Regions from separate parts of the Anaerobacillus sp. QJM3NY_17 genome, predicted to be linked through region 3. Evidence: riboswitches for the same ligand, from Rfam matches in the RefSeq annotation. Region 3 holds a riboswitch; each other region holds the start of a gene.
What was found. A riboswitch is a leader RNA that binds a small molecule or an ion and turns the genes downstream of it on or off. The one in region 3 is predicted to bind S-adenosylmethionine.
Positions count from the first base shown of each region.

Region 1: another riboswitch for S-adenosylmethionine. It lies ahead of mtnK (S-methyl-5-thioribose kinase); the one in region 3 lies ahead of AC0VYV_RS14575 (YezD family protein).
Region 2: another riboswitch for S-adenosylmethionine. It lies ahead of msrA (peptide-methionine (S)-S-oxide reductase MsrA); the one in region 3 lies ahead of AC0VYV_RS14575 (YezD family protein).
Region 4: another riboswitch for S-adenosylmethionine. It lies ahead of AC0VYV_RS06585 (hypothetical protein); the one in region 3 lies ahead of AC0VYV_RS14575 (YezD family protein).

Region 1 covers NZ_CM149685.1:716,677-722,044, reverse strand. Annotated here, with positions in the region: gene AC0VYV_RS03930 (aminotransferase class I/II-fold pyridoxal phosphate-dependent enzyme) at 20-1,192, opposite strand; gene AC0VYV_RS03925 (carbon-nitrogen family hydrolase) at 1,301-2,083, shown strand; SAM riboswitch class I at 2,170-2,306, shown strand; gene mtnK (S-methyl-5-thioribose kinase) at 2,421-3,632, shown strand; gene mtnA (S-methyl-5-thioribose-1-phosphate isomerase) at 3,633-4,697, shown strand; gene AC0VYV_RS03910 (sugar ABC transporter substrate-binding protein) at 4,694-5,368, shown strand, end outside.
Region 2 covers NZ_CM149685.1:2,065,026-2,070,393, forward strand. Annotated here, with positions in the region: gene fni (type 2 isopentenyl-diphosphate Delta-isomerase) at 1-536, shown strand, start outside; gene AC0VYV_RS11065 (Na+/H+ antiporter NhaC family protein) at 732-2,135, shown strand; SAM riboswitch class I at 2,223-2,336, shown strand; gene msrA (peptide-methionine (S)-S-oxide reductase MsrA) at 2,436-3,086, shown strand; gene AC0VYV_RS11075 (hypothetical protein) at 3,134-5,368, opposite strand, start outside.
Region 3 covers NZ_CM149685.1:2,773,192-2,778,559, reverse strand. Annotated here, with positions in the region: gene ispG (flavodoxin-dependent (E)-4-hydroxy-3-methylbut-2-enyl-diphosphate synthase) at 1-456, opposite strand, end outside; gene AC0VYV_RS14590 (hypothetical protein) at 596-931, opposite strand; gene AC0VYV_RS14585 (DUF1002 domain-containing protein) at 1,114-1,989, shown strand; gene AC0VYV_RS14580 (NfeD family protein) at 2,059-2,715, shown strand; SAM riboswitch class I at 2,832-2,937, shown strand; gene AC0VYV_RS14575 (YezD family protein) at 3,034-3,177, shown strand; gene AC0VYV_RS14570 (phosphoadenylyl-sulfate reductase) at 3,289-4,011, shown strand; gene AC0VYV_RS14565 (inorganic phosphate transporter) at 4,017-5,081, shown strand; gene sat (sulfate adenylyltransferase) at 5,106-5,368, shown strand, end outside.
Region 4 covers NZ_CM149685.1:1,222,084-1,227,451, reverse strand. Annotated here, with positions in the region: gene AC0VYV_RS06600 (flavin reductase family protein) at 1-39, opposite strand, end outside; gene AC0VYV_RS06595 (hypothetical protein) at 64-720, opposite strand; gene AC0VYV_RS06590 (DNA/RNA non-specific endonuclease) at 916-1,854, opposite strand; gene AC0VYV_RS06585 (hypothetical protein) at 2,136-2,459, opposite strand; SAM riboswitch class I at 2,559-2,661, opposite strand; gene AC0VYV_RS06580 (PDDEXK-like family protein) at 2,916-3,953, shown strand; gene istB (IS21-like element helper ATPase IstB) at 3,959-4,714, opposite strand; gene istA (IS21 family transposase) at 4,711-5,368, opposite strand, start outside.

The sequences.
Region 1 (5,368 bases), 2.1 Mb from region 3:
ATTTTTTTACTTTTCTGAATCAAAAGAGATTAAGAGAATTAATTCGTTCAACTGCCTCCCTGAGTTTCTCTTCGGAAGTTAATAAGCCTACTCTCACAAAGCCTTCCCCATACTCTCCAAAGCCGTTCCCAGGCGCAACTACAATTTGAACATTCTCAAGCAAGTAGTCCGCAAATCCCTCTGAAGTAAATGATTCAGGTACTTTTAACCAGGCAAAAAATGACCCCGCAGGAGAGGTTACATCCCAGCCAATATCGTGAAGCCCCTGTATCAATACATTCCGTCTAGATTCGTACGTTTGGCGAAGGTTCTCAACACATTCCTGTGAACCTAGTAAAGCTTCTGCAGCTGCTTCTTGCACTGCACTAAACAAACTAACGTAGAAATGATCCTGAAGCAGGTTGATGCTTTCCACTACAGATGGGTTTCCGACAGCGAACCCAACACGCCATCCTGCCATATTATACGTTTTGGAAAGAGTATAAATCTCAATTCCCACATCTTTAGCACCTTCTGTTTCCAAAAAGCTTTTAGGACGTTCTCCATCGAATCCGATCGCTCCATAAGCAAAATCATGAACGACACAGATGTCATTGGCATCCGCAAACCTAACCGTTTCATCAAAAAAGCTTTTCGTTGCTATAGCAGCGGTAGGATTGTTTGGATAATTTAAAAACATGAGCTTTGCTTTTGCAAGAGCACTCTCTGGGATCGCGCTATAATCAGGCAGAAAATCATTTTGTTCAAGTAACGGCATCATTTGCATATCCGCTTCAGCCATCGCAACTCCAGACCAATAATCAGGATAGCCAGGATCTGGCACGAGCGCCACGTCACTTTTATTTAACAAACATTGACTGACTTCTACAAGGCCAGCTTTTCCACCAAAGAGGACGGCTACCTCTTTCTCCGGATCAAGCTCAACACCAAACTCTCGCTTATAGAATTCAGCCGCGGCTTGTTTCAGAAAAGGCTGCCCCCTAAATGGCGGATACTTGTGGTATGCAGGGTTTTCAGCTGCCTGCTGCAAAGACTCGATAATATGTGCAGGCGTCGGCTGGTCAGGATTTCCTTGGCCAAGGTTAATAATGTCATATCCCGCCTCTACATAACGGTTCACTTTTCCAGCAAGCTTCGCAAAAAATTGTTCTGGTAAACGTTTAAGTGCATCTGAAGTTTGAAATTGTTTCAAATGGAATCACATCCTGTTAAAATTTTCGAGAAATTCTAATAAGTTATGTTATCTTGGATACACAACCATGTAAAGGTCAATTTCTAAACATGTAAGGAGGACAAATCAATGAAAAACCTTGCCCTGTTGCAATTTGATATTGCTTTTGGCAATCCAGAAAAGAATTTCTCTAAAGTTGAAGAGCTTGTTTCTAAGGCGGTGAGTGACAAACCAGATATCATCGTTTTACCAGAATTGTGGTCCACAGGTTATGATTTATCTCGTCTTGATGAAATTGGAGATACTGATGCAGAAAAGTCGATTGCTTTTCTATCTCGCCTCGCAAAAAAAAACGACGTAAATATTGTCGGGGGCTCCATCGCTAAGCATCATAACGGCGAAGTAACGAACACCATGCTTGTGTTCAATCGAGATGGGCAGCTCGTTCATGAGTATAGCAAAGCGCACCTGTTTCGTTTGATGAATGAAGAGAAATTCCTCGTTTCTGGAAATGAAAAAAGTCATTTCACACTTGAAGAACTCCCATGTGCCGGGTTCATTTGTTATGATATTCGCTTTCCTGAGTGGCTTCGCCTTCATGCAGTTGAAGGTGCCCAAGTATTGTTCGTACCAGCAGAATGGCCAAAGCAACGCACCGATCATTGGCGAGCATTACTTATCAGTCGCGCGATTGAAAATCAGTGCTACGTGATTGCTTGTAATCGTGTCGGGGCAGATCCTGATAATACGTTTGGAGGACACTCATTGATCATTGATCCGTGGGGAACAATTATCGCAGAAGCAGGAGAAGAAGAAGTTATTTTAACAGGTTCTATTGACGAAGAGGAAATGTCATCAATCCGGAGTCGCATTCCTATCTTTGAAGATCGACGTCCAGATATTTATAAATAATATTCAAAATATTATTGACAAACATGTTCCTTTCTCTGTAACATACATTTCAAGCGAAAAAATTGTAAAATAATTTCATAAACTTTCTCTTATCAAGAGCAGGCTGAGGGATTTGGCCCTATGACGCCCAGCAACCGACCTATTTTTAAGTCCAGATGAATCCATGACTTAAATGGCACGGTGCTACTTCCAACAGGATGATATTCATTCTGGAAGATAAGAGGTGTGAAGTATCTCTGTCTTCAAGCCTCTTTCTTCGGAAAGAGGCTTTTTTTATGCCGAAATTCCGATCTTCATGCAATACAACAACCATAAATAGTTGAAAGGGGAATTTTACATGGGTATTCAGATCACTTCAGGGTACACACCGTTTACAAGCGAAACAGTTGTGCAATTTTTAGAGCATCACGAGCTTTTGGATCGCACCGCTCCTGTTCATGTAAAGGAAATTGGCGATGGCAATTTAAATTATGTCTTTCATGTTCAACACAAGAAAACTGGACAATCCTGGATCGTCAAACAAGCCTTGCCTTATGCCAAAGTAGTTGGCGAATCCTGGCCGCTTACACTTGATCGGTCCAGAATTGAAAGCGAGGCGCTCAAGCAAGCTCACTCGCTCGTTCCTGACTTTTCTCCAATCGTTTATTTGCATGACTCTGAAAAAGCCGCAACGGTTATGGAAGATTTATCAACGCACACTATTTTACGCAAAGGACTTATTGAAGGACGTATATATCCTGAACTTGCAAGAAACGTCGGTACCTACCTCGCTCATACGCTCTTTTTCACTTCTGACTACGGTCTTGGTTCGGCAAATAAGAAAGAGCTTGCCAAACGGTTTAGTAATCCAGACTTATGTGGCATAACAGAAACCCTCGTATTTTCAGATCCTTTCTACAATGCCGAAAGCAATGCCTTTACAGAAGAGCTTCGAGCAGATGTTGAATCGCTGTGGGAAGATGACGATTTCCTCACTGAAGTGCCCTCCCTCAAACACTCTTTTTTAACAAAAGGAGAAGCTTTGATACATGGGGACTTACATACAGGTAGCCTGTTTGTTACGGAAAGCTCAACCAAAATAATCGATCCAGAATTTGCTTTCTATGGGCCAGCTGGTTTTGATGTCGGTGCTTTTATCGCCAATATTGCGCTTAGTATCCTGTCGCAGGAGGCCCATAGATCAGAAGAAGAGAAAGAAGGATACCTCGCTTATTTATTTGGCGTCACTACCGAGGTTTGGAACGTATTTGAATCTACTTTCCGATCATTATGGGACGACCATCTCTCAGAAGATAATCGTTATTCGAGAGGATACCTAGACGCTCTTCTACAATCTATTTTTGTCGATAGCATTGGATTTTCCGGCTGTAAAATCATCCGAAGAACGATTGGACTTGCTCATGTAGAAGAGATCGAGACGATCAGTGATCCAAGAGTAAAACTCGCTGTGGAAAAAAAGGGGCTTACCCTTGGAAAAAAACTTATTTTAGACCGAAAAAGCATCACTTCGATTGAACAATACATTAAAGCAATCAAGGAGGTCATTTAAATGACTGTTATCTCATCACTCCAGTGGAAAGGTGATCATCTCTTACTCCTCGATCAACGGCATCTTCCACAACAAGAGATCTACCTTAAGCAAACGGCAATCGAGGATGTCTGGAATAGCATTTCTGCCCTTGTGGTCCGCGGAGCACCAGCCATTGGAATCGCCGCAGCGTATGGTCTTGTTCTTTGGAGTCAGCATGTTCAAACAAACGAAGCAACAGCGTTCAAGACAGCGCTAGTCAACCAAGGAAAATATCTTGCCTCCTCTCGTCCCACTGCAGTTAATCTCTCTTGGGCGATCGATCGCATCATCCGAGCTAGCTTTTCCTTACCAACAGTTCAAAAAATGAAAGAAGCGATTCTGCACGAAGCACTTACTATCCATAAAGAGGATGAACTTGTCTGTCAGCGTATTGGAGAACATGGTCTGAAGCTATTAAATGATAGGGATACCATCCTCACACACTGCAATGCAGGTGGGATCGCAACAGCAAAATACGGGACTGCTCTTGCGCCTCTCCATCTGGCAAAGGAAAACGGTCTCTCCATCTCTGCAATTGCGACGGAAACCAGACCAGTTCTACAAGGTGCTCGATTAACCGCATGGGAGCTTGAGCGTGCTGGTATTGACGTTACGCTTATTACAGACAGTATGGTAGCTCACGTTTTAAAAACGAAGAAAATCGCTGCAGTTATAGTCGGTGCTGATCGGATTGCTGCAAATGGTGATACAGCTAATAAGATTGGTACGCTCGGCCTTGCCCATATCGCAAAAGCATACAACGTTCCTTTTTATGTTGCTGCACCCATCTCAACAATTGACTACTCGATCCCTGACGGAGAAGCGATTCCGATTGAGGAGCGAGACCCGAAAGAAGTCACGCACTATAAAGGTGAACGTGTTGCAGCTGAAAACATTGGTGTATTTAATCCTGCTTTTGATGTGACGCCAAATGAATTACTTAACGGAATCATTACGGAGCACGGTATCGTTCGAACACCGTATGCTGAAAACCTTGCTCATCTTGCTTTCCCACACGCTAAAAACACGGAGGTACATTCATGAAACGCTTAGGACTTATTTTATCCATTCTTCTTCTCGTCGTGCTTGCAGCTTGTACGAGTGAGCAAGATGCCGTAAGTGCACCAGAAGCAAGCAATACGGAATCAAGTGAGGCAACTGCGAACACGGGTGAAGAAACGTCTAAAGTTTCTTCAGACATTCCAAAAGAAGTTCAAAAACCTATCAAAATAGCAGCGATTATGCAAGCATCCCTCGGTACATTTTCTTCCCAGTACGTAAAAGGAGTTGAAGATCAGGTTGAAAAATTTGGCGGAAGCGTTCAAGTTTATAATGCTGATAATGACCTTTCCAAGATGGCTACACACCTTGATACAGCCATCAACCAAAAAGTCGATGCGATCTTAATTGATCATGGCCGAGCAGATGCACTCGAAGCTGGAGTGAAAAAAGCCGTTGATAAAGGCATACCTGTCGTTGTGTTTGATAGCGATATTAACGTGCCAGGTGTAACAGTTATTGATCAAGATGATTATAGTCTTGCATGGAATACATTAAAAACGCTTGCTCAAGATTTAAATGGTGAAGGAAATATTGTCTATGTGTGGGTAGGAGGATTTGCGCCCATGGAGCGACGAAATGCGATTTATGAGGCCTTCCAGGAGCGCTATCCAGAAATCAATGAAATCGCTAAGTTCGGGACCGCGAGTGCTAAT
Region 2 (5,368 bases), 710 kb from region 3:
AGGGTGATACAAATTTCCAAGATTTAATCGATAAAATTCGAGAAGTAGCAAAAGCGATCCCTGTTCCACTCGGTATTAAAGAGGTTGGCATGGGAATCGATGCGAAGAGTGCTCAGCGTCTTATAAGTGCAGGTGCCAGTTTTATTGATGTTGCTGGAGCGGGTGGAACATCCTGGATTCAAGTTGAAAGTTTTCGTTCCCATCAAACATTAAGACAACAAGCTGCCGAAGCTTTTCAAGATTGGGGTAACCCGACAGCTGATTGTATTATTGATGTAAGGAAACAGCATCCCGATGTCCCGATGGTTGCAAGTGGCGGACTAAAAAATGGTGTGGATGCAGCTAAAGCTATTGCTCTCGGGGCGGATGTGTCCGGATTTGGTAGGGCATTACTTGAAAATGCAGTAGATGATAGTGAAGAAGCGCTATCAGATCAATTAAAGCGAATTGAGTTCGAATTACGAACAGCTATGTTTGGAATTGGAGCTGCATCGATCAATAGATTAAAATACAATAGCGCATTAAAAAAGAAATAGCCAGAGCACTGAGCTCTGGCTTTTTTGTATGAATAAGTTAAGGAACGATGTTCAATTTGTCTTATTTAAACCATATGGCACCAATGACTTCGAGCAACTCCACTTGCTCAGACGAATGAGGAATCAACATTATCGGTTCCCGTAGTATAGGTCGTTCTCTAGAGAGCAAACTAGAGCTTAAGGAGGGCGACGCTAATGGCCTGGTTATCCATTTTTCCGTTTATCGTTGTCATTATCATTGCGATGAAAACAAAACTAGTGATCCCCGGATTAACGGCGGGTTTGCTAACAGCATCATTTATATACAAACCTGGATTGATCATTGGTTTACAACAGTTCTATGAATTTATTATGACTGGTTTGAAAGATGAAAATAATGTTAAAATCGTCCTTTTTCTATATATGTTTACGGGCTTAATCGGATTGATGAAATATACTGGTGGGATAAAAGGATTTGTTCAAGTTGCCTCATCCAAAATCAACTCAAAAAAAGGAGCGTTATTTCTGACGTGGGTGTCAACGCTAGGAACATTTAGTGCTCCTAGTTTCCGCATTGTAACGGTAGCCCCAATCATGAAAGCTCTTTTAAATAAAGTGAAAATCACTCCTCAGGAGCTTGGATTTGTGATAGAAACGACAGCAACTCCAGTTATTGTCTTAATGCCAATTGCTACCGCTTTTGTCGGCTATATGTCATCTGTTGTGCAGCTTTCACTAAAAGCAGAAGGCATTGAAGGAGATGGCTATCGTTACTTTCTTCAAAGTATCCCTTACAACTTTTTTTCGATTAGTATTTTATTGATTGGCTTTTATTTGAGTTTTTTCCATCATCGAAAAACGCCAGCTACAGACGCAGGTAATGTGGAAAAAAAGCTTGATGATCAATGGGAAGATTGTCATCCAGCTGTGGCGAAGGATCTTCCTACGAAACCGATGAATTTATTAATACCTCTTGGAGGAGTTATTCTCCTAACACTTCTTCTTACATATTGGAGTGGTTATAAGAAGGGGTTTACTTCTTTAATCAAGGCGTTTATTGAGGCAGATGTCCTCGACGCGATGGTCTTTGCACTTCTCACTACAGTACTTTTAACGTTCATTTTCTATTTATTTCAGCGTTTTTCTTTAAAGGACCTTGTTACTTATTTTATCGAAGGTGGTAACGAGATGATGCCGGTCATCGTCTTGCTTACTGTCGTTTGGGGCTTAGCAGCTTCAACAGAAGCTCTTGGCTTCTCGTCTTTTGTTACCTCAAACCTTGATTGGATTCCTACTTTATTTGTACCACCAGTCTTATTTCTCGTTGGGGCGTTTATTTCATACTTTATTGGCTCATCATGGGGCACATGGGGAATTTTAATGCCGCTCGGTATTTCATTAGGGTATTCTACAGGAGCAGATCTACCTGTTGTCATTGGAGCCGTGTTTGCGAGTGGGACATTTGGCGCTTTTGCTTCTCCGCTAAGTGACAATACGAATACAGTTGCGAGGATCTTGCAGTTGAATCCTATGACATATGCGAAATTTAAGCTTGGCCCAGCTTTATTAGCGGCGGGATTAGCAGCAGCTGGCTACTTTGTTATCTCTTTTGTAATATAATTATTTTTATGAGTACTTTTGTATTGACATCCGTTTTAAAACCATTTATTATTGGGACTAACTTAATAATCCTTTGTTTAAAGGATCTTCTTATTCAGAGAGGTGGAGGGACTGGCCCTTAGATACCTCGGCAACGGACCTATGAACTTATGTTCAATTGGAACCGTGCTAATTCCTGCGACGAAAGTCGAAAAATGAGAAGAGGCTCGGTCTATCCAAACCCTCTTCTGTTCGAGCAGATGAGGGTTTTTTTATGCACCCTCATTTGGAAATATGTTTTAGTAGAGGGAGAGACTGATATTGCATACACTAATGGATAACGAAGCAAGAAAACAACAGCTTATTAAGACCCTTCTCTCACAAGGGATATATAAGAAGGGTGAAAAGCAACTTTATATGTTATCACTAAATGAATTAGAAAACATATATGCTCGATCAAATAAAACCATACAGAGAAAAGGAAACGGAGTGGTCATAGTGGAACAAGCAACATTTGCAGCAGGGTGCTTTTGGGGAGTAGAAGCGCTATTTCAACAATTGAACGGTGTTATTTCAACTTCAGCAGGGTTTACAGGAGGAGAGACGATTAATCCAACTTATGAAGATGTTTATTCTGAATTAACAGGCCATGCCGAATCCGTACAAGTTGAATATGATCCTTCTCTCATTTCTTATGAAGAACTTGTAGAAGTTTTCTTTGAAAATCATAATCCAACCTCCTTAAACAAACAGGGAGAAGATGTCGGAACACGCTATCGCTCAGCGATCTTTTACCACTCAAATGAGCAGGCAGAAATAGCATTGATTGCAAAAGAAAAACTCGAGCGATCTGGACGCTTCAAAAAACCAGTTGTGACGCAAATTGTACCAATCACTTCATTCTATCGTGCAGATGAGTATCATCAAAGCTATCTTGCTAAGCGTGGACAGTCTTCTTGCAAAATTTCATAATAGAAAAAAGGCTTTCTCTCATTGTCATGAGGGAAGGCCTTTTTTAGTTAATCACCTTGATTGACACCTATTTGATCAATAAAGACTTTTCCTTTCTCTGATGCATTAAATTCGAATGTAAGAGCATTCATCTTCTTCGGATTAAAGGCATTGTTTGCTTCTAAGAATCGCTGCATCGGAATATTAAAGGTTTGGAGAACCGGTTCAGTAGGTTCACCATAACGTCCTTCTTCAAAGTATTTTGTTTTTGTGTGTTGAATAGGAAGAACACCTTGCAACTGCATGACGTCACTCAGCTTAACACTAGCGGATGCTCCGTTATCTGAACTAGCCGTGATTGTGAAATCAACAGGTTGCTGGTCAGATGGATCTGAAAGGTTTGCTGCTGTGAATGTTAATGAACTGTTCATTGTATAAGCAAATGGATCCTGAAGGGCTTTCTTGAAATTTAATTTGTATGTGCCGTTCTTTGAATAGGAATGATCCCATTTCAAAAAGACCCCATGAGTACCTCTTTCTTTATCGCGTCGAAATTCAAGCTCTCCTTCATACCATTGCAGCAAGCTATTAGTCTCTATGGTGATATAGGGAGATGTCGCTGTTGTGACATCAACGTCCTCTTCAAAGGTGCTATAGATATGATACGAAGGATCTTCATATTTACTAATGTATGTTGTATCAGGTAGCCATTCGAGAGCATAGCGATAATCCTCAAACATCGGTTGATAGGACTCATTTTGATGAAGCGTCGCCTCAAGAAAGCCAGCAACATATGTGCGGGCTATTTGTCGTTGTTCAGTGCCTTTAAGAAGAGGCTCTTTATTTAATAAAAGCGTGAAAGGGAAATACGTATCGTTTTCTCCCCACGTTGTGTTAAATTGTCCGTGATTGGCGCGATCAATATAAAGGGCTGCTTTCATAGCTTCTTTACTGCCAGTTAAATCAATCCCATTATACTGTCGGTCGCCTTCGAATTCCGATAAATCACTATCATAAGAACCTTGAAGTAATAAATAATTGACATCATCCACTTCGATTTTTCGATCTGAAAGTGTTTGATAATCCGTCGGTGCAAGTGCGATAACAGATTCAATATTATAATGGAAATCAAAAGTCATGTTCCCGTTATTTGGGTAACGATCAAGGTCATTGAATTTTGCTGCTAAAATCGCAGCTTGACCACCGCGAGAATGACCTATTAAAGCAATTTGATCCATCTTCACTTTGTTGAATAATGGATTATCTTTTTGAGAAGATAATTTCTCCATTTCTTCAATATGTTTAAGCAGCAACCAAGCGCGTCCATTAATGTCTCCTGCGAGGCCACCAGACCATGATGAATTGAAGAAGTTCTCATCTACTGATACTGTTAAAAAGCCACGACTAGCGAGTAACTCACCTAAATAATTGTAGCCTTCATCTGAGAAGTCCTCCATCTTATGGTTTCCATGGACAATAAGGACAAGAGGAAAAGAACCATTTCCTTTAGGCACCCATACACGTCCATTAAGTGGCACATTGGTGTCTTTAAAGCCCCAGAACCACTCGCGTTCTTTGGACCATTCTCCAATCATACTTGAAGCGTTAACTGACATCGTTTGAATATCTACTTGCTCCCCAAATTCAGGACGTTGCTTATCCTTTCCACTTCCATATGTATAAGTAGTTACATCAAATGAGCCGTATTCTGAAGGGTTATCACTAACAGGTGAGAGCGGCTCTACATTAATAGAGAGACGATCATTCATTAAACCAGGTGTGAATAACCAGTATGAAAAAGCTGACGTTGCTAAAACACCAAACAGTAGCATGATCATAGACATTGGCTTTTTGATGCCTTTAGAAAGAGGGTATCCGAACATAGCGCCAAGGATGATACCGACTGCAATTAAGAGATAGGAGAGCGGAAGGATGTTCTCTAATTGACGAAATTGATCTAATGTATAAATGGTTATAGCAAGCGAGACTCCAATACTTGCAATGAGAAGAGAGGGTAATCTTTTGAAATGCTCTATGAACCATGTACCAATCTTAACGGTGAGCAGTGTACTGACAACTGCTATTAGTAGGAAAAGAATAACGTCCATTATTTGACCCAGTCCAGTATGAAAATCAAACCCAATCGAAAAGATTAGCAGCATTGTCATAATAAGAGCGCCATAGGAAGCTCCTTTCCATATGGTTTTAAAGAAGGATTGTAATGGTTGAGTAAAAGAAATCAATAAATGCTTTAATTTATTTCGGTTGTGTGTATTTTTACGCGTTTTTTCAAATTCAGGTTC
Region 3 (5,368 bases):
AGCTGTAGGATAGCCGTATTTTTCAAGGATTTTTCGCTCAAGTGAACCAGCATTAACGCCAATGCGAATCGGAATGCCTTTTGCTTTGGCTGCTTTTACGACAGCTTCCACTTTTTCGCGCCGTCCAATATTACCAGGGTTAATACGTATCTTGTCTGCTCCACCTTCAATGGCTTTTAGTGCTAGCTTATAATTAAAGTGAATATCAACGACAAGAGGGATATTAATCCTCTTTTTGATTTCAGGGATTGCATCTGCTGCCCTGTCATCTGGACAAGCTACTCGTACAATCTGACAACCAGCTTCTTCAAGACGATTGATTTCAGCAACTGTTGCTTCCACATCGTGAGTTTTGGTTGTTGTCATACTTTGAATAATAACTTCATCGTTACCGCCTATTGTTAAAGGACCTACTTTAACAGGTCTAGTTTGACTACGGTGGGTAATTTCATTCATGCGAAAATCGCTCCTTTTACATGTAGGATTGCTTACCTCATGATTTAGATCGCTTTTATATACTCCCTTGTAGGGAATAAGACTCATCTGTAATACTATCCCATTGTAGCAACTTTAGAGAGCTATTGACAAGAAATAATCATTGAGCAGATGTTTGGTCATAAGTTGGTATCCTATATTCTTCCCCAATTTGTATAAGAGTTGGATGAATTTTATTTAATGTTTCAAAATCGTGAACGACCGTTTCAATCGGAACCGGTATTGAGCCGTTCGCTTTTTCTACTAAAGAAAGAACAGTATCGCCAGCATTTATTTTATAAACCACATAGGGAGAGTTTTTTTCAGGTGACCCCACTTCGACTGCTTCTGATACTTCTGAAATAGCTCTGTTATTTGTAAGAGTTCCTGTTGTTAAATCATAATAAGTTGTATGAAGGACAAGCAGAAATAGGGAACTTAACAATAGTTTTCGCATCTCTCGCAACTCCTTCAGAATGATTTCCTTTGTACTACGATATGCTTGTCCTTCCATGATATGACAGATTTCCTAGTGAATTATCTTTTCTTTCGATCGAGTGTCGAGTAGAATACTAAGAGATGGGGAGATTAACTGAGTTACTCTTCATTAGAGCCTCACGTTAAAAGGAGACAAAAAACATGCTTAAAAAAGGATTGCCGTTTTTATTGTCGATGGTGTTAATGATGTCTATTATTCCTATGGTGGCACAAGCGGATGCGAGCGTCGGGGATGTCATCGTTACACTTGGTGAAGATCTATCTGAAGAGCAAAAACAGAAGCTAGTTGATGAAATGGAAGCTCCGGAAAATGCAATGACGGTAACGGTATCAAATGAAGAAGAGCATAAATATCTTGGGAATTATATAAGTAAAGCGCTAATCGGTACCCGCGCCTTATCTTCTTCTTCCATAACCATTGGTGAAAAAGATGCTGGTTTAAGCGTTGACACAAAAAATATTAATTGGGTAACAGATGAAATGTACGCAAATGCTTTAATAACAGCTGGAGTAAAAGATGCTGATGTTTATGTGACAGCACCAATGGAGGTTTCAGGTACGGCTGCATTAACTGGTTTAATCAAAGCTTATGAGTTAAGCACAGATGAAGTGATACCTGAGGAGCAAAAACAAGTAGCAAATGAAGAGCTTGTCACTACTGCAAAATTGAGCGATAGTATTGGCGCAGATAAAGCAACAGAGCTAATGACTAAGATTAAGGATGAAATTGCTACAAACCCACCTGAGACGGAAGATGATTTAAGAACAGTTATTAAACAAATTGCTAACGATTCAGGTATTGAATTGACTCAAGATGAGTTGGATGGTCTTGTTGCACTGTTTAATCGAATGAAAAATCTTGATATTGATTGGGATCAAATGAAGAGTCAGTTGCAGAACGCGAGAGAAAACCTGGACGAGTTTTTAAATAAAGACGAGACACAGTCATTTATTCAAAAAATCATTGATTTCTTTATTGCGATTATTGATGGAATAAAAGGGGTATTTCAATCGTAAGGTGACAAGTGACTGAAACTTTCTTCCCTTTTGAACGTATAAGAGAAGAAGGAAAAGGAGGGAGCGAGGATGGAGATTCTATCTTTGCCAGCAGTTGGCTTTCTTATCGTTTTACTTAGCGTGCTATTCTTGTTTGCTGAGTTACTTGTCCGTGTAAAAGGTATTTTTGGATTGATCGGAATACTATTGCTCACATTTTATTTTAGTTTCCATCTTACTTCTTTATCATCAATTCTCTGGATGGGACTTGTGTTTGCTGTTGGTTTAGGCTTAGTTATTCTTGATGGGAAATTACTCAATGATGGTACATTTGGTTTGATTGGATTAATTATGATGGTTACAGCCGTAGCCATTCCTTCTCCGACTTTCCTTTATGGCCTTCTCGTTTCTAGTGGTTTTTTAATTGGTACGGCTGCTTCATTCCTGTTTTTGCGTGTTTTCCCCGCACGTTCTATGTGGACGAAAATGACGTTAAAGGATCGGTTAAGCAGTGAAATGGGGTATAATTCCATGAACGCTGAGTATAAGAATTTAGTTGGAGAATCGGCTATGACAATTACTCCATTTCGACCAAGTGGAACAATACAAGTCAATGAGAAAAAGTACAGCGCCATTTCTGTTGGAAGTTGGATCGACAAGGATACGGCAGTAGTTATTACGTCTGTAGATGGTACGCGTATCTTAATAGAAGAGAAAAAAGAAGAAAGTAAACGTCATCCAATTTAAAAATGGTCCCCGAGTCATAGATTCGGGGTTTTTTTCATATTCTTTTCTAATCCCTTTATCCCGATCTCTAAACTAGGGTTGACATATTGTTAGATAATAGTTAAGATTTAGAAAATAACTTATCAAGAGAGACCGAGGGACTGGCCCGTTGACGTCCAGCAACCTGCCTGATTGGCAAGGTGCTACTTCCAGCAAAATGGAGTCCATTTTGGAAGATAAGGTGAATTAAGGTAACCTGATCTGTCTTTCCAATTTGGGAAGGCTTTTTTCATTTATAAGCTTCTCCTCATGATTATTACGACTAAGGGAGGTTGCATGATGGGAACGAAAGACCAGAATTTTTCAGACGTTGCTGTACGTATAGAACGAATGCTAAGTTCGTTAAAATTTGGGTCAATTACGCTTGTTGTTCAAGATGGGAAAGTTGTTCAACTTGAAAGAAAAGAAAAAGAACGACTTTAATATTGGCGCTGACTAGAGAAACTAGAGGCGGTTCTAACCCTAAAGGTTAGAACCGCCTCTTTTTTTAAACTTTTAAATATATTTCCTTGATCGGAATTGGGAGGGTTAGAAATGAATTGGTTCTATAATAATTGGTCGGGTAAGGAACCTGAATTCGACGTTGAATCAGAAACGAAAGGGGCTCTTGAAGTTCTGGAGTGGGCGTATCAAATATACCAAGATGATATTGTATATGCTTGTAGTTTCGGTGTTGAGGGTGTCGTTCTAATTGATTTGATTTCCCGGGTAAACCAGAACGCGAAGATTGTTTTTCTGGATACAGGTCTCCATTTTGATGAGACTTATGAGCTAATTAATAAAGTGAAAGCTAAATATCCATCTCTAAATATTAAGTTAAAGCAACCAAAGGAGTCGGTCGAAGAACAGGCATTAAGTAAAGGGGATGCTCTATGGGAGCGAGACCCGGGACAGTGCTGCAACTTGAGGAAAATCATACCATTGCATGAAGAATTAGATCATGTAAGTGCATGGATCTCAGGTTTAAGGAGAGAGCAGTCGCCACTCAGACAAAAGACAAATTATTTCAATAGAGATGATAAGTTTCAGTCGATTAAGGTTTGTCCACTTATTCATTGGACATGGAAAGATGTTTGGAGGTACGTGTACGAAAAGGATTTACCATACAATCCTCTTCATGATAAAGGGTACCCAAGTATAGGATGTGCGGTATGCACTGAAAGAGTATTGGAAGGTAGTGATTCTAGAGCTGGGAGATGGGCAAATCAGGAAAAAACGGAATGCGGCTTGCATTTTGATTCAGCACCAAATCGGTGACGGTCATGACAACCCTAGTTATTACAGTGGCTCTCTTTTTTGCTATGAATATTGGGGCTAGTGGAGCTGCGGCATCGATGGGAGTGGCTTACGGGGCTGGAGCGATTAAAAGAAGAAGCGTAGCACTGAGTGTTTGTGCGATTGGGATTGTTGGTGGTGCCACATTAGGTGGAGGTAATGTTATTAAAACAATGGGGAGTGGCATTATACCTTCTTCCGTACTCAGTCTAAAGGTTATCTTGATTATTTTTATTTCAGCTACAACAGCGCTCTTTCTAGCAAATATGATGGGGATTCCATTATCAACAAGTGAAGTTACTGTGGGCGCAGTGGTAGGAGTTGGTATTGCTTACCGTGCTTTGTACTTTCAGAATGTGATGTTCATTATGTTGTTGTGGATCGTTATACCGGTTATTGCTTTTGCGACAGCTCTCAGTGTTGGGAAAATTTTTGGTCTTTTAAAACAAAGAATCAATCTTACTTCAAAGTGGCAAAAGCCACTCACCATTTTTTTAATTGTAGCCGGTTTTCTAGAAGCCTTTTCAGCGGGAATGAATAACGTCGCAAATGCGATTGGACCGCTAGTTGGAGCGGGAGTTTTATCCCTTTCTCACGGCGCATTTTTTGGGGGAGCTTTTGTTGCTTTAGGTGCTTTAGTTTTTGGTAAACGTGTCATTGAAACGAATGGTTATCGCATCACAAAATTTTCACTTGGTGAAGGTTGTGCTATATCAGGTACGAGCGCTGGACTTGTGATTGGAGCTTCCTTATTTGGGATTCCGGTGCCGCTTACCCAGATTACCACCTCATCGATCATTGGTATCGGAACTGCTAAAGATGGATTTCAGCTTTGGCAGAAAGATGTCATTACGCGAATGATTAAAGTTTGGGCAGTTTCACCGGTTTTTTCTTTAGTTATTTCTTATAGTATGATCAAACTTTTTTTAGAAAGTGATTTATATACATTAATTGCAATTGGCAGCGTTATTCTAGCGACGCTTGGGTCAGGAAGTTTAATTCGATCGATTCGCTCTCAAAAGAGAACATTACAAGACGAAGGAAGCTTATAATAAATTCAATTTGGAGGGATTAAGATGGCAACAATTAACGCGCATGGAGGAACATTGATTAACCGTTACAAACCTAATACTGAAATTGATGGGATTATTCAAGAAATTGAGTTAGACGCTACTGCGTTAAGTGATCTGGAATTAATCGGAACAGGAGCGTATAGTCCGTTAACTGGTTTTCTTAATGAAAATGAGTATACGTCAGTCGTTCATCACCTCAAATTAGAAAGTGGGTTGCCATGGAGCATTCCTATTACGTTGCCAGTTACGCACGAACGAGCTGCTGA
Region 4 (5,368 bases), 1.6 Mb from region 3:
GATATCTTTGGTTTTTAAGTCGGAAGGGGTTACGTCCATTGGTTTCACTCCTCATGTGATGACTTATGCACTATTTTCACTAAGCTCTTTTTCCTTGAATTTAATACTCTTCAACCATTGGAGGAACTCATCTTCTTTACTATTATCCTTGCAGCTATTATTGGTTTCTAGACATTGAATGTAATAAGAAATAAGAATACCACCCGTATCTCTCGAGTTTTGTACGTACGCTAGATACCCATAGTTATCTTTTCTATTAAATTTCCCATAATGAAGATCAGCCGTATCGTTGTCTATTTGTTGAAAATCTACATCTTCAGCAATGCTACCTAAAAGAGATATATTCGTCTCTAGATTATCTTTTTTTAAATGGCTAATATACTCAGAAGTAATCCCAATATTATAAGATGAACTTTCAATGCCAATCGAAAGCTGTTCAAATCCCTCGTCTTTCGAATAACCTTTTTCACCGATTACTCCCGATTTCGGGAAATTCATTTCATAACGATTAATACCAGAAACAAATGAGTAATAACCATCCTCTACCTCTTCCGTTGATTTCAAAAAACTTCTCGTAAATTCATCCTGCATCGCTCTAGTATCAGGTAAATCTTCAGTAGACACTTTTTCGGGATTCGTGATTGGTTTGTCATTTCCTATTTGACAACCTCCTATAAAGAGAATCATACATAAGAAAACGAGCTTAACTATCGATTTCACAATAAAAACCTCCGATTCTGTTAAGTCTTAGAATCGTCGGGACGGTTCTATCGATTCCATCTCCAAAATTAAAGGAGCATCAATTATACTAATAATTAATGCTCCACTACCTTTTTTCGAAATATCGCATCATAAAAACCGTCCCGGCGAACCGATATACCCTTTACGTATCACCTTCTATATTTTTCTAGACTCTTATTCACCAACCATACCGTCATTATCATTATCACGCATATAAGGATATAACCAATGATCACTCATGATCGGCATACTATAACCTGCTGCCTCTGCTTCTTTAATCGTCACTTGTCCATTCCCGTTTGTATCAATACTAGAAATATCACCCTCTGTGTCTGAAGGAGTTGAATCGTCAGGCTCGCTCTCAGTTAAGCCGAGTGATGCGTTGACTTCATCAGGGTTCACATTATCAAATGTATCAACGGTTTCATTTCCGTTCATCGTATACGTGTACTGATAACTTGAAGGTATCTGCTTTTCCGTATCCGAATAGGTGATAATGGCTTCGAAATCAGTAGCTTCACCTGCGCTACGGATCGCGTCTTCCATATAAGCTTGATCACCATGTCGGTTAAGTGTACTCTCTTGTGGGGTAATGTTATAAGCATTCGATACCCCTCCGAGAGAATCAGCAATAATATGTCCTTCGTCTAACACGTCACTTTCGACGCCCGGAACCTTTGCCTCATCAGAATAGTACCGTCCAGACGATAATACAGGTTCGTTACCATCATCTTGTAGAATGATTTCGTCAGCAACGACACGTACGAGTTGTCCGTATTCATTCGTAAATGCCCAATATTCACGGTCACCGTACCCAATATCAACGACGACGTTAGGTTCTCGATGTCCAGACAAATCTCCACCATCAACTTCAATAAGTTCGTATCCTGAGAACTGTTCATCATCTGTTGGGTCTGGTGTTTCGTCTTCTACTGGTTCATCCACAACCGTAGTGTTCGTTTCTTCTTTTTCACTATTTTCATTTGTTTCAACTGTACTTACTTCTTGTGTATTTGTTTCTGCATCTTTATTGGGTGCCTCTTCTAAATTGGTACAACCAACTATAAAAATGATCGTTAAAAGTAAGATGAAATAGTTCATTTTCGTTTTCATATTAGAACGCTCCTATAATAGGGAAATTTCGTAATGTTAAAAAATCAAAAGAAAGAGTAAAAATGGAATCATAATTTCTTCTAATACTTTTATTATCCATTACATTGATAGTTTAATTTTACCACATTAAATAACTTCAAAAGCATTCAGAAAAAATACACGATTCATTTCAAAAATAATTTTACCGCTTATTCTTAAAAGCATCCAAGTCTAATCCCCAAACATCCACGATTTCGAATCATCAAAATGAATTGGCAAAATCCTCTTCTATCGACATTGGCTCACATCACACTCTCAATATAATCCCCATTTCCTCTCACAATTTGAAGCCCCTGCTTCTCTAATTCCAGCCACAAATATCGATCCAGCGCATAAGGGGATTTCTGTTGTAGCGAAAGCAATGCATCCTCCGTAAGCAACAGTTCATAAGAGCGGTTTTCCTTTTTAACAGTGACCTCGTAGTCGATCATCTTCATCACGATCACTTCATACGCTTCATCCCACTCCTTCAGTTGACGTTCCATGACTTCTGCCACGTGTAATAAAAAACTTTCACCATCATAACTTTTCGCCATGACGCTTCGTGCAAATCGATTTACGTTCACAAGCTCATCCCCCTTATTCTTATAAACAAGGTATTCAACAAATGAACAAAAAAGGCCCTTCATCGCAAATGAATGCAACAAAGAGCCTCCGCTATCCGTGCGTTATCATTCAAAGCAATGCTTTGCAGGTTGGAGCACCTTACCGCCTGGCAGGTTGCTGTGAAGTCAGTGAGCCCGTACTCTCGTTCACTCGTGATAACCTTGTTTAGTTGGTAATAGTTTACTTAATATTCCAATAAGTGTCCAAAAATAAATTCCTCAAAAGTTTCTTATTTTATTTGATGATTGATGTAGTACTCATTGAATCTACCACTTAATTCTTCAATCTTTTTGAATACCTTAGCTCTACTTATACTTAACCATCCAATAGATTATAACAGAAAAATTTGTAGGTCCATCCTCTTTTTTCCACTATAATAGGAATGACAATATAATCCTTATAGATAGGAGAAAATGATGACTTATTCCTTAGAATCAATTGCTCACCTTGATCACTCTAAAGCATTTGCACAACTAAACAGTAAATTCAACAGCTTTAATCCGCTTAAGGTACTTCGTATTGAACAATTTGAAATCCGACACTCGAATGTTCTAGCTTGGTTATTAGATCCATCCGAAAATCATAACCTAGGAGATTTTCTTGTAAAAAAAGTTCTCTCCCGTATTTTCACCCGTTCTGAGAACGAAGAACGTTTCCAAAATCAATCTCTTGATTATTTAAACTATCATTTCGCTTCTTATGCTGACCTGGAAGTGTTTCGCGAGGTACGTACAACGACTGGTCGTTATATTGATCTAGTCGCAAAGTCAGATGATCAGAAAACAGTTTTGATTATCGAAAATAAGTTTCATGCTGGAGAATCTGTCGGACAGCTGGAGGATTACCTTCACTTCATTCGAAATAAAGAAGAATATGAAGGCTATACGATTATCCCTATTTTCCTAACATTAAATAACGTAGCACCATCTCATGACGAATATTGGATTCTCGATTACAGTGATTTATTAGATATTCTGCAAATTTATCTTTCTCTAAACCAGGAGTCTATCGCTGACAGAGTCTATGATTTTTTAACATATTACATATCAATCATTAAAGAAGAACTTGTTGAAGATGAAAAAGATATTACGTTAGCACTCAATGTTTATCAATCGAATCAAGAAGCCATCGATCTGCTATACGCTCCTCATCATGAAGAGCTTAGAAAACATCACCGATATAATGATTTATTCAAACAAGTTGATTCATTTGATGACAGTACGAAATCGTCACTACACCGTATTTATCAAAAACAAAAGCAAGCAATCGATTATGTCTATCGTATAGGCAGCAATGTTCTCCGTCAGGCTTTCTTATCCTTTGCGATTAATGAGTATTGCGGAACGAAAAAGCCACTTGTGCGAAGTTTTGAGCCATCAATTGCGGAGAATGGAGCCAGTGAATGCATAGAAGAGAGCCACCGGGTAAATTTCACTAGTGACTCTCTTCTTTAATATGGTCAACGAGGAGCGACTAAACTATGCCTTTCACGCATTGATATGTGGCCATCGATTAGTATTTTATAAGAGTCATGGACAATCCGGTCAAGAATCGCATCAGCTACCTGGGCTTGTCCGAGTTTGGAATGCCACCCTTCGGGTGAGAACTGGGAACAAAAGATGGTAGAAGTCCGCTTGAGCCTCGCGTCGATAATTTCTAAAACGTGGAGTACTTGATCTTGAGACAGCTCACTCAGGAGCCATTCATCCAATATCAATAAATCAATCGATCTGTACTTTTTAATCAGTTTGCGAAAACTTCCATCTGCCTCATGTTTGGCAACTGCGAGTTCATCCAATAATTCGGGCAATCGGATATATTTCACCTTGTAGAACTGCCGGCAGGCCTGAATGCCGAAAGCATTTGATATCCATGTCTTTCCATTGCCTGAAGCGCCCATAAGGATAATATTATGATGCTTCTGAAGATAGGTGCCGGACGCCAGCTCTAAAATTAACTGCTTATCCAACTTACGGTCAGCGTGATACTCGATCAGTTCAACGGCTGCGCTCGAGTCATCAAATGTGGCTTGTTTAATCAATCGGTCTAACTTATTCGACCTTCTGCGATCATATTCCGTATCCACCAATAGGTTAAAACGATCATCAAAATCCATGCCTTGGAAGTCTTTATTTTCATTCTGTAGTTGATATAAGTCCGCCATTCCACTCATCTTCATGTCCATTAACTTTCGTAAGGTTTCTTGGTTGATCATTTTTTATCCCTCCCAAAATAGGTAGCGCCTCTGGTAAAACCATAGTCCTCTGTCTGCGGTTCCCCAACTAGCTGTTTGTTCGCTTGCTTTTTCTTCTGCCTCTCCAAGATGCTTTTAAGAACGGCAACGGTGGGATGGGAGGATATCTCCAGTAAGGTCTTGGTCGCTTCCTCAAGCTCTGATTCCGTTCTTTTAGAGGCTGTACTTCTCAATCCGTTCAATATATTCAAAGCTTTCTTTTCAACATTTGTTTTCAAGATATGTTCAACCAGACGTTGCGTATTCGGTCCGACAGTCCTCGCCCATTTACGGTTGTTTTCTGGATTGTGATCGAGATAAAGCCGATGGTGGTCTGGCATGTGATCCGGATTTGTGGCATACGAATCTTCTGATTTTTGTTTACGTGGATGGGATGCAATCCGCACATCTTTAAAGTACAATTCAATTACATCCGCAGTGATTCGGACATCGACATCCTCGCGGACGTATTCATAGGGGACGGAATAGAACTTATAGTCCACTTGAACGTGGTAGTTCGGTTGAACTTTGGCAGTTGCCCATTCCGTCATCTTGAACCGTGTTGGAGGTAGAGGATGAAGGTGGCTCTTCTCCTCTTCTTCAAACACTTTGAACCTAGAACCCTCGCGCTTTTGG